2 regions of the Ochrobactrum sp. PL_is501 genome follow, and region 2 is predicted to be linked to the other one. Evidence: riboswitches for the same ligand, from Rfam matches in the RefSeq annotation. Region 2 holds a riboswitch; the other holds the start of a gene.
What was found. Region 2 has a riboswitch for thiamine pyrophosphate ahead of thiB (thiamine ABC transporter substrate binding subunit). Riboswitches for the same ligand answer to the same signal wherever they lie in the genome.
Positions count from the first base shown of each region.

Region 1 (6,704 bases), on a different contig from region 2:
GAACAATGCGAAAGGCTCGCAATCCCCGCCCTTTTTCAGCATGCTTTCGACATGATGGGCAAAATAGGCCCGGTTCGGCAGGCCGGTGAGGCTGTCATGCATGGCGATATGCGCCATGCGTTCCTCGATCTCGCGCCGCTCGGTTATGTCTTCCAGAAGGCCGATCAGATAGCGGGGTTCATTGCCCTCGATCGGCGGGATCGAGCATTTTATGATACGCATCGTGCGGGAAGTGCCGTCCTTGCGCAAAATCTTGCGCTCGACGTTCAATACGTCCCGGCGGCGCATCGTCGTGCGATCCTGCTGCCTGATGATAGCGGCCTCCCCCTCGGGGAAAAGATCGAGGTCGGTGGAACCGATGGCTTCGTCTATCGGCTGGCCGCTCGCCGCCGATGCGGCCTGATTGTAGAGCACGTAGCGGCCATCGTCGTGCATGTCCTTGACGAACACGCCGAGCGGCAAATTGTTGACGAGGCTGTCCAGCAAGGTCTGTGCGTGGCTGGCCTGACGGTTGGCTTCCGCGAGTTCCGTCCTGTCCTGGACAATGGCGAGAATCGCTTCCTTGCCGTCGAACAGCACCTGGCGCCCGTAAGTGAGAACCTCAATAATCTCGCCATTGGCGCGCAGATGCTGCCAGCGCTCAGGCCGTTCAAGGTCGCTGCGGTCGCGAATGGCGGCAAGCATCCGGTCCCGCTCGGTTTGCGGGCGAATATCGAGCACGGTCATGGCCGGGATTTCGTCGGCTGTATAACCGTACAGCCGGTATGCGGCGTCATTCATCACGATGAAGCGCAGCGTCTGCGGGTCATAGACCCACATGGGTGTCGGATGCGTCGTGAAAAGAATGCGGAAGTCCTGTTCGGACGTGCGCGCCATCGTACCTTCCGCCGAAGCCGAAGCGCCCCCCCGCTTCTTCATCGCATACCCCTCATCCTACTGATCCTACAGGTTTATACAGATCCACTCCACGAGCAGACCGTCTCGTTTGTTAGCACTATGAGCAACCCGATTCAGATGCACCCCGAGCCTAGATTAAAGCTGAGAATTTTAATAAACCATATACAAATTGCGGGTCGATTTAAGGATTTTCTTTAAAACGAGACTTTTTCCATCGCTTGACCGGCTTCAACTTCCGTCCTATGCCTACAGGTGCAAAATTCGTTGGGGTGCCTTCGAAGCAGGATCAGGAAAAGCGCTGAGCGGTTTTCCGTCCGATCTTGCGACAAAAGAGGCTGAGAGGCGCTGATCGCGTCAACCCATTGAACCTGATCCGGGTAATACCTGCGTAGGGAACGGAGTTTGGCGCGTCGCGGACGGGGCAAGGCCCCAGATGGAGTCTCGGCTCCGATCAGGTTCATGACGTCTCATCTTCCGTTCGGAATGAGAGACGGCATGATGGACCAAAAGAACAGTTTCTCCCGAACCAAATCAACGAGCGATCCGTCGCGATCCGTACCCATCTGCGTGACCATTGCCGGTTCCGACAGCGGCGGCGGCGCGGGCATACAGGCCGACCTCAAGACGTTTTCGGCGCTTGGTGTTTATGGCGCGAGCGTCATTGCCGCCGTAACCGTGCAGAACACCTGCACGGTGAGCGCCGTGCACGACATCCCGCCCGCCATCGTCGCCGGGCAGATCGACGCCGTTTTCAGCGATCTTGATGTTGCCGCGGTGAAGATCGGCATGGTTTCCGTGCCTGAAACCATCGACGCCATCGCGCGCGGCCTTGCACATTTTTCCGGCCCCGTGGTTGTCGATCCGGTGATGGTGGCAAAATCCGGCGACCGGCTTTTGAGCGAAAATTCCATTGCGCTTCTGCGCCAGAAACTCATTCCGCTGGCCACATTGCTGACACCCAACCGACCCGAAGCCGCCTGCCTTCTCGACACGGAGACCGCGCGCGACGACGGCCAGGCGGAGGAACAGGGCCGTGCTCTGCTGGCGCGCGGAGCGAAAGCGGTTCTGATGAAGGGCGGGCATGCGGAGGGCGAGGTCTGCGTCGATCTGCTGGTGCGCCGCGACCGTCCGACCCTGCGGATCGAAGCGCCGCGGGTGCTGACCGCCAACACCCACGGCACCGGCTGCACGCTTTCCTCGGCTATAGCCGCAGAGCTTGCCAAGAACCTGCCGCTGGAAAAGGCGGTGCTTTCGGCCCATGCCTATCTGCAAGGCGCAATCCGCGCTGCCGACAGCCTGAGGATCGGCCACGGCCATGGGCCGGTGCATCATTTCCATGACCTCTGGAAGGCCGCAAAAGAGGAGGCGGTGTGATGCGCGTCACCATCATTGGCGCCGGTGTTGCGGGCCTCGCCTGCGCTACTGAATTCAACGACCAAGGCCATGCCGTGACCGTGATCGCCCGCAGCCCGCAGATCGGCGCGGATTGCTGTTCGTGGCTTGCGGGCGGCATGCTGGCACCATGGTGCGAGGGCGAAAGCGCCGAGGAGCCGGTGGTGCGGCTCGGGCAGGAAGCAATCGGCTGGTGGGAAAAGCATGTCAGCGGCGTCAGGCGCGAAGGCACGCTGGTTCTTTCGCATGATCGCGACATGAGCGAGCTGCGCCGCTTCGCCCGCCGGACAGAAGCCTTCGACACAATCGATCAGGGCCGCATCGATGCGCTGGAACCCGATCTCGCCGGGCGCTTCCGGCAGGGACTGTTCTTCGCGGGCGAAGGCCATCTCGATCCGCGCAAGACATTGATCGAGCTTGCCGAAAGATTGCAGCGCAAAGGCGTGATCTTTCACCTGGGGCAGGACGCCAAAGACGTGCAAATCGACGCGGACATCACCGTCGATGCGCGCGGTCTTGCCGCCCGCGATACCCTTTCCGATCTGCGCGGAGTCAAGGGCGAAATGCTGGTGGTCCGCTCGCGTGACATCAACCTTTCGCGCCCCGTGCGCCTGCTGCATCCGCGCATTCCGCTCTACATCGTGCCGCGCGGCGATGGCGTGCACATGATCGGCGCGACCATGATCGAAAGCGATGAGCGGGGCGGCATCAGCGTGCGCTCGACGCTGGAACTCTTGAGCGCTGCCTATGCGCTGCATCCGGCGTTCGGCGAGGCGGAAATACTGGAAGTGGGTGTCGATGCGCGCCCGGCCTTTCCCGACAATCTGCCGCGTGTGCGCCGGCGAGGCGAAACCATCTATGTCAACGGGCTTTACCGCCACGGCTTCCTGCTCTCGCCTGCGGTTGCGCGCATGGCGGTTGCGGCAGCGACCGCGCCCGAAACCATGCCCGAATTTGTGGAGGATTGTGCATGACGATCGTGCTGAACGGTGAAGTCATCACCACGAAAGCCGCCAATCTGGCGGCGCTGCTCGCCGAAATCGAACTGGATGAAGCGGTCGTTGCAACGGCACTGAACGGCGAGTTCGTGGCGAGCGACGAGCGCGGTGAAACCCCGATCAGCGAAGGCGACCGTATTGAAGTGCTCGCCCCGATGCAGGGAGGCTGAGATGCTGGAATTTTATGGAAAACAATTCGAAAGCCGCCTGCTTCTGGGCACGGCGCAATATCCCTCGCCTTCTATCCTCGCCGAAAGCGTCCGCGCCTCAAAGACCGAAATCGTGACGGTTTCGCTCAGGCGCGAAAGCGGCAACATGCGTGCCGGTCAGGACTTCTGGACGCTGATCAAGGAAATGGGCGTATCCGTCCTGCCCAATACGGCAGGCTGTCACACGCCGCGCGAAGCGGTGACCACCGCCAAAATGGCGCGGGAAATCTTCGGCACCAACTGGATCAAGCTCGAAGTGATCGGCGATCACGACACATTGCAGCCCGATCCGTTCGGACTGGTGGAAGCCGCCCGCATTCTCTGCGACGACGGCTTCGAGGTCTTTCCCTATATGAATGACGATCTGGTCGTCGCGGAGAAACTTCTTGAAGCCGGTTGCAAGGTGCTGATGCCGTGGGGGGCGCCCATCGGCTCGGGCCGCGGCCTCAACAACCCTTATGCGCTGAAAACCATGCGGGCGCATTTCCCCGATGTTCCGCTGGTGGTGGATGCAGGCATCGGCGTACCGTCCCATGCAGCCGCCGCCATGGAACTCGGCTTTGACGCCGTGCTCATCAACACCGCCGTCGCCAAGGCGGGCGATCCGGCCGCCATCGCCCGCGCTTTTGCGCTGGCCGTCGAAGCCGGTCGCATCGCCTATGAAGCCGATCCGATTGAAGCCCGCGACATGGCCTCTCCCTCCACTCCCCTTATCGGAAAGGCTTTTCTCTAATGGCCCTCGATCCGTTCTACCCGATCTTTGACAGCGCCAACTGGTGCGAGCGTCTGGTGCCGCTTGGCATCAAGCTGGTGCAGTTGCGCATCAAGGACAAAGGCGAGGCTGAATTGCGCGCTGAAATCCGTGCGGCTCGCGACATATGCCTTGCCCATGACTGCCAGCTTATCGTCAACGACTACTGGAAACTGGCTATCGAGGAAGGCTGCGATTTCATCCATCTGGGTCAGGAAGACCTCGATGATGCCGATCTCGATGCGATCCGGGAAAGCGGCCTGAAGCTCGGCGTTTCCAGCCACGATGAGGCGGAACTTGGCCGCGCAATGGCGCTGAAGCCTGATTATATCGCGCTCGGTCCCGTCTATCCGACCATTTTGAAAAAGATGAAATGGCACGAACAGGGACTGGATCGCGTGCGCGAATGGAAAGCGGCACTTGGCGATATCCCGCTTGTCGGCATCGGAGGCATGAATGTGGACCGCGCGCCGGGCGTGTTCGAAGCAGGCGCCGATATCGTTTCCGTTGTCACCGACATCACCCTTAACCCCGATCCGGAGGCCCGCGTGCGGCAATGGATCGAAATTACACGGCCCCATGTAATCTAAAGCGTGTCGCGTTTTATCGTAGTCATACGACACGCTTTAAGTTTTTGTCTTAACGCATGTCTTTATCCCAAAACCGGTTCCCACTTTTGGGAGACATGCATTAGTTTCTGGAGGAAACATTGAAAAAACTGGTTTTTGCAGCGCTCTTCAGCGCCACGGCTTCGTTCGCCCTGATTTCAGCTCAGGCTGCGCAGGCGAACGATAAATTCAAGCTCATCCTCGACTGGTATGTGAATCCCGATCACGGGCCGATCATCGTCGCCGACAAGCTCGGCTACTTCAAGGATGCCGGTCTCGATGTCGATATCGTGGCTCCGGCGGATGCGTCGGTGCCGCCCAAAATGGTTGCCGCCGGACAGGCGGATCTGGCGATCTCCTATCAGCAGCAGGTGCATCTCGATGTCCATGCCGATATTCCGCTGATCCGGGTCGGCACTCTGATCGATTCCCCGCTCAACTGTCTGATGACCCGCGATGACGGGTCGGTGAAATCGATCGCCGATCTGAAGGGCAAGAAGATCGGCTTCTCGGTTGCAGGCGTCGAGGAAACGGTGCTCGGCACGATCCTCAAGAAGCACGGTATCCAGCTCTCGGACGTCGAGCTGATCAATGTGAATTTCTCCCTCGCGCCATCGCTCATGTCGAAACAGGTCGATGCGGTGATGGGTGCCTATCGCAATGTCGAACTGAACCAGATGGCCGTCGAAGGCGTGCCGGGCAAATGCTTCTTCGTCGAGGAGGAAGGCGTGCCGGTCTATGACGAGCTGGTCTATGTCGCCAATTCCGCCAGGCTCGACGCCGCCGAAAAAGACCGGATTTCGCGCTTCCTGGCTGCGACCGAAAGGGCGGCGCAATATATCGTCAATCACCCCGAACAGAGCTTCGATGTGTTCGCGTCCTACAGTTCGGAACTGAATGACGCGCTGAACAAGCGCGCCTGGAAAGACACCGTCGCCCGTTTCTCGCGCTCGCCTGCCAGCGTCGATCATGGGCGCTGGAGCCGCTACGAGGCCTATCTCAAGGAAAACGGTCTCGTGCCTTCGATCCTGCCCGTTGAAAAATTCGCCACTGACGTAAACGCTGAAGGGAGCAAATCATGACCATGCCGCAACCGCATTATTCATCCGAACTGTTCACCCGCCTGCGCGCCGCGACGCTTGGCGACTGGAAGCCCTATATCGATCATGACTTCGTGCGCGGGCTTGGCGACGGCACACTGCCGAAATCGGCGTTCCTGCATTATCTGCGGCAGGACTATGTCTATCTGCACCATTATGCCCGCGCCTTCGCGCTTGGCGTCGTGAAGGCCAATACATTGCAGGAAACCCGGCTCTGCGCCCAGATCATGCACGGTCTGGCGGTGACGGAACTGCCGCTTCATGTCGGTATCTGTGCGCGGGAAGGCATCAGCGAGGACGACCTGTACGCGACGAAGGAAGAGCCGGAAAACCTCGCCTATACGCGCTATGTGCTCGACTGCGGACAGGCGGGCGATTTCCTCGATCTCTTGACCGCGCTTGTGCCCTGCGCCCACGGCTATGGCGAGATCGGGCTTAACCTTGCCGCCACGGCCACGGCGGGAACACCCTATCAGGAGTGGATCGATACCTATGCCGGGGCTGATTATCAGGAGATGTGCCACACGGTCGGCCGGCTTTTCGATCAGGCTGCAAAGGACCGCATCGGCGGCGATTTCGAGAAAAGCCCGCGCTGGCCAAAACTCTGCCAGATCTTTGCGACGGCAAGCAGGCTTGAAGCCGATTTCTGGAGCATGGGCCTAAAAGCTGCATGACGAGCGCGCCTCTTCGTTCCCGCAAAAAACGCATCGCCGACGGGTTCCTGTCGGCGGTTGCCGTGATTGGCCTGT
Region 1 covers NZ_JBVPGR010000036.1:378,033-384,736, forward strand. The annotation lists gene AC0TOF_RS15170 (putative bifunctional diguanylate cyclase/phosphodiesterase) at 1-918, opposite strand, end outside; TPP riboswitch at 1,153-1,309, shown strand; gene thiD (bifunctional hydroxymethylpyrimidine kinase/phosphomethylpyrimidine kinase) at 1,396-2,271, shown strand; gene AC0TOF_RS15180 (FAD-dependent oxidoreductase) at 2,271-3,263, shown strand; gene thiS (sulfur carrier protein ThiS) at 3,260-3,457, shown strand; gene AC0TOF_RS15190 (thiazole synthase) at 3,459-4,229, shown strand; gene AC0TOF_RS15195 (thiamine phosphate synthase) at 4,229-4,837, shown strand; gene AC0TOF_RS15200 (ABC transporter substrate-binding protein) at 4,957-5,937, shown strand; gene tenA (thiaminase II) at 5,934-6,629, shown strand; gene AC0TOF_RS15210 (ABC transporter permease) at 6,626-6,704, shown strand, end outside.
Region 1: linked by a shared signal. The riboswitch ahead of thiD (bifunctional hydroxymethylpyrimidine kinase/phosphomethylpyrimidine kinase) and the one ahead of thiB (thiamine ABC transporter substrate binding subunit) in region 2 are both predicted to bind thiamine pyrophosphate.

Region 2 (6,704 bases):
GGGTCGCGCCAGAACGCGGGCCAGCATCAGGCGGGCGCGTTCACCGCCGGAAAGCTCGCGAATGGGCGTGCGCGCCTGCTCCGGCTGGAACAAAAAGTCCTTCATATAGGATACGACATGCCGCTGCTCGCCATTGACGACAAGGCTTTCTCCGCGCCCGTCCGTCAGATAATGCGCCAGCGTCTCGTCCAGATTGAGGCTTTCGCGCTTCTGGTCGAGTTCGGCCATTTCGAGATTGACGCCAAGCCGCAGCGTTCCTGAATCCGGTTCCAGTTTGCCGGTCAGAAGCGACAAAAGCGTCGTTTTCCCGGCACCGTTGGGACCAACAAGACCGATACGATCACCGCGCTGCACGCGGATCGAAAAATCCTTGACCAGTACGCGCTCGCCATAGGCCTTGTTCAGCCCCTTGGCTTCAATCACCAGCTTGCCGGATTCCTTGGCATCGCTTGCCGCCAGAACCGCCGTCCCTTGCGCCTTGCGATGATTGCGGAAATCGGCACGCATGGAGTGCAGTTCACCGAGGCGGCGCATATTGCGCTTGCGGCGCGCCGTGACGCCGTAACGCAGCCAGTGTTCCTCGCGCGCAATCTGCCGACCGAGCTTGTGGTGGTCGCGCTCTTCCTCTTCCAGCACCTTGTCGCGCCATTCCTCGAAATGGCCAAAGCCCTGCTCCAGACGGCGCGTGATGCCGCGATCCAGCCAGACCGTCGCCCGGCTGACATTTTCCAGAAAGCGCCGGTCATGCGAGATCAGCACGATGGCCGAGCGAATCTGGCGCAGCTCGCCTTCCAGCCATTCGATGGTGGTGAGGTCCAGATGGTTGGTCGGCTCGTCCAGCAAAAGCACATCAGGCTGCGGCGCAATTACACGCGCAAGGGCAGCGCGCCGCGCCTCACCGCCGGACAGATGATCCGGCTTTTCCTCACCAGTCAGCCCCAGATGTTCGAGAAGATAGGTGACGCGATGCGGGTCGTCGGTCGGCCCCAGCCCCGCTTCCACATAGGCGCGCACATTGGCGAAGCCATCCATATCCGGCACCTGCGGCAGATAACGGATGGTTGCACCGGGATGTTTGAAAACCTCGCCCGATGTCGCTTCCACCATGCCGGCGGCAATCTTGAGCAGGGTCGATTTACCCGAACCATTGCGGCCGACCAGCGCGATGCGGTCGCCCTCGCTCACCGAAAGGCCTGCGTCCTCCAGAAGCGGTGTGCCCCCGAAGGTTAGCTTGATCTGGTCGAGGCGAAGGAGTGGTGGTGCCATGGTTCTCTTCGATAAACAGGATTGAAAATTCCGCCCTGCTTGTCCGCGACAAAAGCCGTTCTGTCAAATGGAACGGCAAGAAAAGACCCGTGAAAACAAACAGGCCGGGTTTCCCCGGCCTGTCGGCAAACTGATTATCCAGCCATTACTGGCCAAGCTATTACTGGCAAGGCGCTTCGTATACGCGGCCATATGGATCGCGGTAACGGCAATACTGCACGCCGTTGCGGGTCTGGGCTGCACCAAGCAGCGTACCGGCAACCGCACCGATTGCGGCACCCGTGAGTGCACCGCGGCCATTGCCGCCGATTGCGCCACCGGCGAGAGCGCCCAGAGCGGCGCCGCCAACGCCGTAACCGGCCGTGCGCTGTTCATTCGTCGTGCATGCAGCCGTCGAGAACGCGAGCACGCCAGCAACAGCAATCATCGTAAGACGTGACTTCATTGAAACATCTCCTACAAGAGTTGAACTAATCACCGACTTTGCGTCCCCAACTTCGGCGTAAAGCAGATGACACCCGCTTGACCCATTTACAATACGTTTCACTTGTCAGCGTCAAGCTCTTTCGATTGGTAAGGTTAGCGGCCTCAGTGCGGTTGATCCTCCATCGCCAAATTGGCGACAAGTATCGCTAGTCCAGAATGCACAGTAACGCGAAGTGTTCCACGAACCACGTTGGAAACTGTCCATGAAGAGCCAAATGGCAGTGTCACATTATCTAACGGCCACTCCGCATTCGTGATCGAAAGGCCTTCGACAGTGCTGAAGTTAATCACACTGAACGGTGTTCCATCCGGGAAATCATAAACAAAGTCGCCGGGCGGCAGGGGCCAGGCTTCTTCATAACCGCTCGACAGAAGGACGTTCCGGCCCTTTGCGGCCTGCGCCGTCGCCATGGTCAGATGCAAAAGCGTATGGTCGGTGCGCTGCCCGCCGAAGGCTCCGCACAGGATGACCCGTTCCGCCCCCCGCGCATAGGCTTCCTCGAAAGCGAGTTCTCCGTCGGTCATGTCCTTGGCGGAAGGAAACGTCTTTTGCGGAATGTGACCATATTGAGCGCGAAGCTCCGGGGAGGTCGAATCGAAATCGCCGAGCCACAGTTCCGGTTCGACACCAAGTGCGGCAGCATGCCTGATCCCGCTATCGGCGGCGAGAATACGCGCGCCTGCAATTTGGCGTTTCAGGCGATCAGTCACGGTGAGATCGCCGCCGAGAAGAATGACGAATGTGCTCATAAGCCGCTCATAACACGGGCAAATCCGCGCCGGAAGCCTGCATTCGCTGCCATTGCCATCTCTTGCCCTTCCCGTTGCGAAAGATTATTGTCGCAACCGCTCTAACGGGGTGCCGTCTGCTTTCGCGGATGGCTGAGAGGCCCAAAGCATTTCCAGCAAAAGTGTAAAGCGGTTTTGCGTTCGGAAATGCCCGAAAAACGGCCAACCCGCTGAACCTGATCCGGTTTGCACCGGCGGAGGGATTAGACGCTCCATAAACGGCGCTCGATCCTCTTGTAACAAAAGAAAGGAAGTGCCGTGATGCGGCTTTTATCTTTGCTGGCCTTTTCATTTTCCGCAGCCGTTGCTTTCACGCCTTCTGCACAGGCGAAAGACAAGCTCACCGTCTACACCTATGACAGTTTCGTTTCCGAATGGGGTCCGGGGCCGAAGGTCAAGGAAAACTTCGAAAAGGAATGCAACTGCGAAGTCGACTGGATTGCGTCCGCCGACGGCGTTGCCCTGCTCAATCGCCTCAAGCTTGAAGGCGGCAATACCAAAGCCGACATCGTGCTTGGTCTTGATACCAATCTGACGACCGAAGCGCGTGCTACCGGCTTTTTCGCTCCAAGCGGCATCGACCAGAGCAATGTGAACGTTCCGGGGGGCTTCAAGGACGATATCTTCGTGCCCTACGACTATGGCTTCTTCGCCGTGGTCTATGATTCGGAAAAATTGCCCAATCCGCCCAAAAGCCTGAAGGAACTGGTCGAGGGCGACCCTTCCCAGAAGATCGTCCTGCAGGACCCGCGCACGTCGACGCCGGGGCTGGGCATGCTGCTCTGGATGAAATCAGTCTATGGCGATGAGGCGGAAGCCGCATGGCAGAAACTGCAAAAGCGCATCCTCACCGTCACGCCCGGCTGGTCGGAAGCCTATGGCCTTTTCACCAAGGGCGAGGCTCCGATGGTTCTTTCCTACACGACCTCCCCCGCCTATCACATGATCGCCGAAAAGACGGAGCGCTATAAGGCTCAGGCCTATCCGGAAGGCAATTATCTCCAGATCGAGCTGGCCGCCCAGACCGTCACCGGAGCAAAAAATCCTTTGGCGCAAAAGTTTCTGGCTTTCATGACCGGTCCCGGTTTCCAGGATGCCATCCCTGAAACCAACTGGATGTACCCGGCGGGCAAGACTTCCGCCCCGCTTCCAGCCGCTTTCGACGCGATGCCCAAACCCGAAAAGACGCTTCTCTTCCCCTCCGACGAGGTGGCCAGGAACCGCAAGTCATGGGTCGATGAATGGCTGGCCGCGACCAGCAAATGACGGCTTTTCCGGCACAGCACCGCTTAAAAGGCATATCCACCGCCAGACCCGTCGCGGGCATGATGGCGCTTGTCTTTCTGGCGGTGCTCGCCGGTGGTGCGCTTGCCGCGCTTGCATTTGAAGCAGGTAGCGGCGGTTTCGATGCCGCCGCCAATTTCGACGCCTATCTGTGGCGCGTGGCGCGCTTCACGATCCTGCAGGCAATCGCTTCGAGCCTGCTCTCCGTGCTGTTTGCAGTTCCGGTCGCCCGCGCACTTTACGCCGAAGCCGATTTTCCGGGGCGCGGGCTGATCCTGCGTCTGTTTGCCCTGCCGCTTGCTCTGCCAGCCCTTGTTGCGGTGCTGGGGGTTACAAGCATTTACGGCCGCAACGGCCTTATTGCTTATCTGTCAGGAGCCGCAGGCCATTCATTCCAGCCGGATATCTATGGCATTACGGGCATCCTGATCGCCCACGTCTTTTTCAATATGCCGCTTGCGGTCCGTCTCATTCTGGCGGGATACGAGTCGATACCGACCGATTACTGGAAGCTTTCCGCGCAGCTCGGCATGGGCAACGGGGCGCGATTCCGCCTCATCGAATGGCCGGTGATCCGCCGCAATCTGCCGGGGATGATCAGCCTCATCTTTATGCTCTGCATGACCAGTTTCACGACCGTGCTGACGCTTGGCGGCGGGCCGCGTGCCACCACACTGGAAGTCGCAATCTATCAAAGCCTGCATTTCGATTTCGATCCGGGCCGCGCCGTCGCCCTCACCTTTACGCAGCTTGCCTTGACATTACTCGTCCTTCTGGCCCTTCGTCTCACCGGAAGCCCATCCGAAGAAGGCGTTACCCATTCCGCCACGCTGCGCCGCTATCGCAAAATAGCTCCGGCTGAACGCGCCATGAACATCCTCCTCATCGGGATAGGCTTTCTCTATGTCGCACTGCCGATTGCAGGTGTCGTCATCTCCGGTCTCGCCGCCGATCTCGCGCGGCTACTGACTGAAAGAACGGTCTGGCGCGCCATCGGCACCAGCCTCGCGCTCGGTTTCTCCGCCGCCTTGCTCGCGGTCGTTCTGTCGCTTGCGCTCATATCTGCGCGTGAAGCAGTGAAAAGGCACAAACTGGCCAACATCTTTGATACGGGTGCCAGCCTGATCCTCGTCATGCCGCCCATCGTGATCGGCGCTGGCTGGTTCATCCTGCTTCGCCATTTCACCGATCCGTTTGCCATGGCGCCTTTCATGGTCGTCACTGTCAATGCGGCCATGGCCATGCCCTTTGCCGTGCGCCTTCTGCGGCCCGCATGGGACACGGCGGCCAGTCGCCACAACCGGCTGTGCGCACAGTTGGGCATTCGCGGCCTTAACCGCCTCCGGCTCATTGACTGGCCGTCGATCCGCAAGCCTTCTGGCATGGCCTTCGCCTTTGCCATGGCGCTTTCCCTCGGCGACCTTGGCACAATTGCCCTGTTCGGCAGCGACGCGCTTTTGACCTTGCCCTATCTCCTCTTGCAGCGCATGGGCAGCTATCGCACATTCGATGCGGCTGGTCTGGCCCTCATTCTCGGGCTGCTTTGCCTTGCCCTGATGATGATCGCGGATCGCGCATCCCGAAAGGAAACGCCTTCTCTATGAATGCCCCGATGAGCACTCTTGCCGAAATTCGCCTTGATGACGTCCGTTTCAGCTATGGTGAAACCGCCATGCATTTCGATGCAACGATAAATGGCGGTGTCATTGCCGCGATTGTCGGGCCAAGCGGTTCCGGCAAGTCGACGCTTCTCAATCTGATTGCCGGTTTCGAATTTCCGCAATCCGGCCGCGTCCTGATCGGCGGCAACGACGTTAGCGCGTTTTCACCGGCGGACCGGCCTGTTTCGATGGTGTTTCAGGAAAACAACCTCTTTGCCCATCTGACCGTCGAGCAAAATGTCGGTCTCGGGCGCTCGCCGAACCTGAAGCTCTCCGCGCAGGATCGCGCCGACATCGCGGAAGCCTTGTCGCGCGTCGGACTTGCAGGCAAGGAACAGCGCAAGCCCGAAGCCCTGTCAGGAGGCGAACGCCAGCGCGTGGCGATTGCTCGCGCGCTCATACGCCAGCGCCCTGTTCTGCTCCTTGACGAAGCCTTTGCCTCGCTCGGCCCTGCCCTGCGGCATCAGATGCTGGATCTGGTGAAGAAGCTTCAGCTGGAAACCGGCATGACTGTGCTGATGGTGACACACACGCCGGAAGATGCGATCTACCTCGATGCAGTGTTGCTTTTTCTCGACAGTGGCCGGATTTCCGCCATGGGACCTGCTGCTGAACTGCTTTCACCGACTGGACCGGAGGCACTGCGGCACTATATCGGCGAAAAGCAGGATATGCGGCGCTGAGCCTCAAATAGAGTTACGGTTGCGGACATATTTTGTTCGCAATCTGCCGGAAGAACCGGCTACAGATTCTTGTAGGCTTTCTGTTCTGTGGCTAGATTTGGTCGCGGATCATGCAATCTGATTCAGAAGCGAGGATAAAATACTGTTCCGTCAATCGACCCGTTCCCGGGCCTTCCTGTGTCTACCCATCTCCCTGCCAGAATGGACGCAGCAAAATTGGCGGAAACCGGCCATCGGTCTTGGCTTGCTTGCGGTCGCCCTGATTTCAGGTTGCCAGTCGATCAATTCCAACAAGGATCTGGGATTGCAGCCTTCCGACAATCCCGTGACGGTCGACAACGTGACGCGCAATGACCGGCTGGCGCAGCTTGGCGCCCAACAGCACCCGCGCATCCTCGCCACTTATGGCGGCGAGTACAAGGACCAGAAGCTTGAGCGCATGGTGGCGAAGATCGTCGGCAAGCTGACGACCGTTACCGACAAGCCCGATCAGACATACCGCATCACCATTCTCGATAGTCCCAATATCAACGCC
Region 2 covers NZ_JBVPGR010000029.1:108,715-115,418, forward strand. The annotation lists gene AC0TOF_RS04490 (ABC-F family ATP-binding cassette domain-containing protein) at 1-1,266, opposite strand, end outside; gene AC0TOF_RS04495 (glycine zipper domain-containing protein) at 1,427-1,711, opposite strand; gene AC0TOF_RS04500 (thiamine diphosphokinase) at 1,855-2,502, opposite strand; TPP riboswitch at 2,598-2,761, shown strand; gene thiB (thiamine ABC transporter substrate binding subunit) at 2,803-3,807, shown strand; gene thiP (thiamine/thiamine pyrophosphate ABC transporter permease ThiP) at 3,804-5,429, shown strand; gene thiQ (thiamine ABC transporter ATP-binding protein) at 5,438-6,169, shown strand; gene cdlP (cell division protease CdlP) at 6,363-6,704, shown strand, end outside.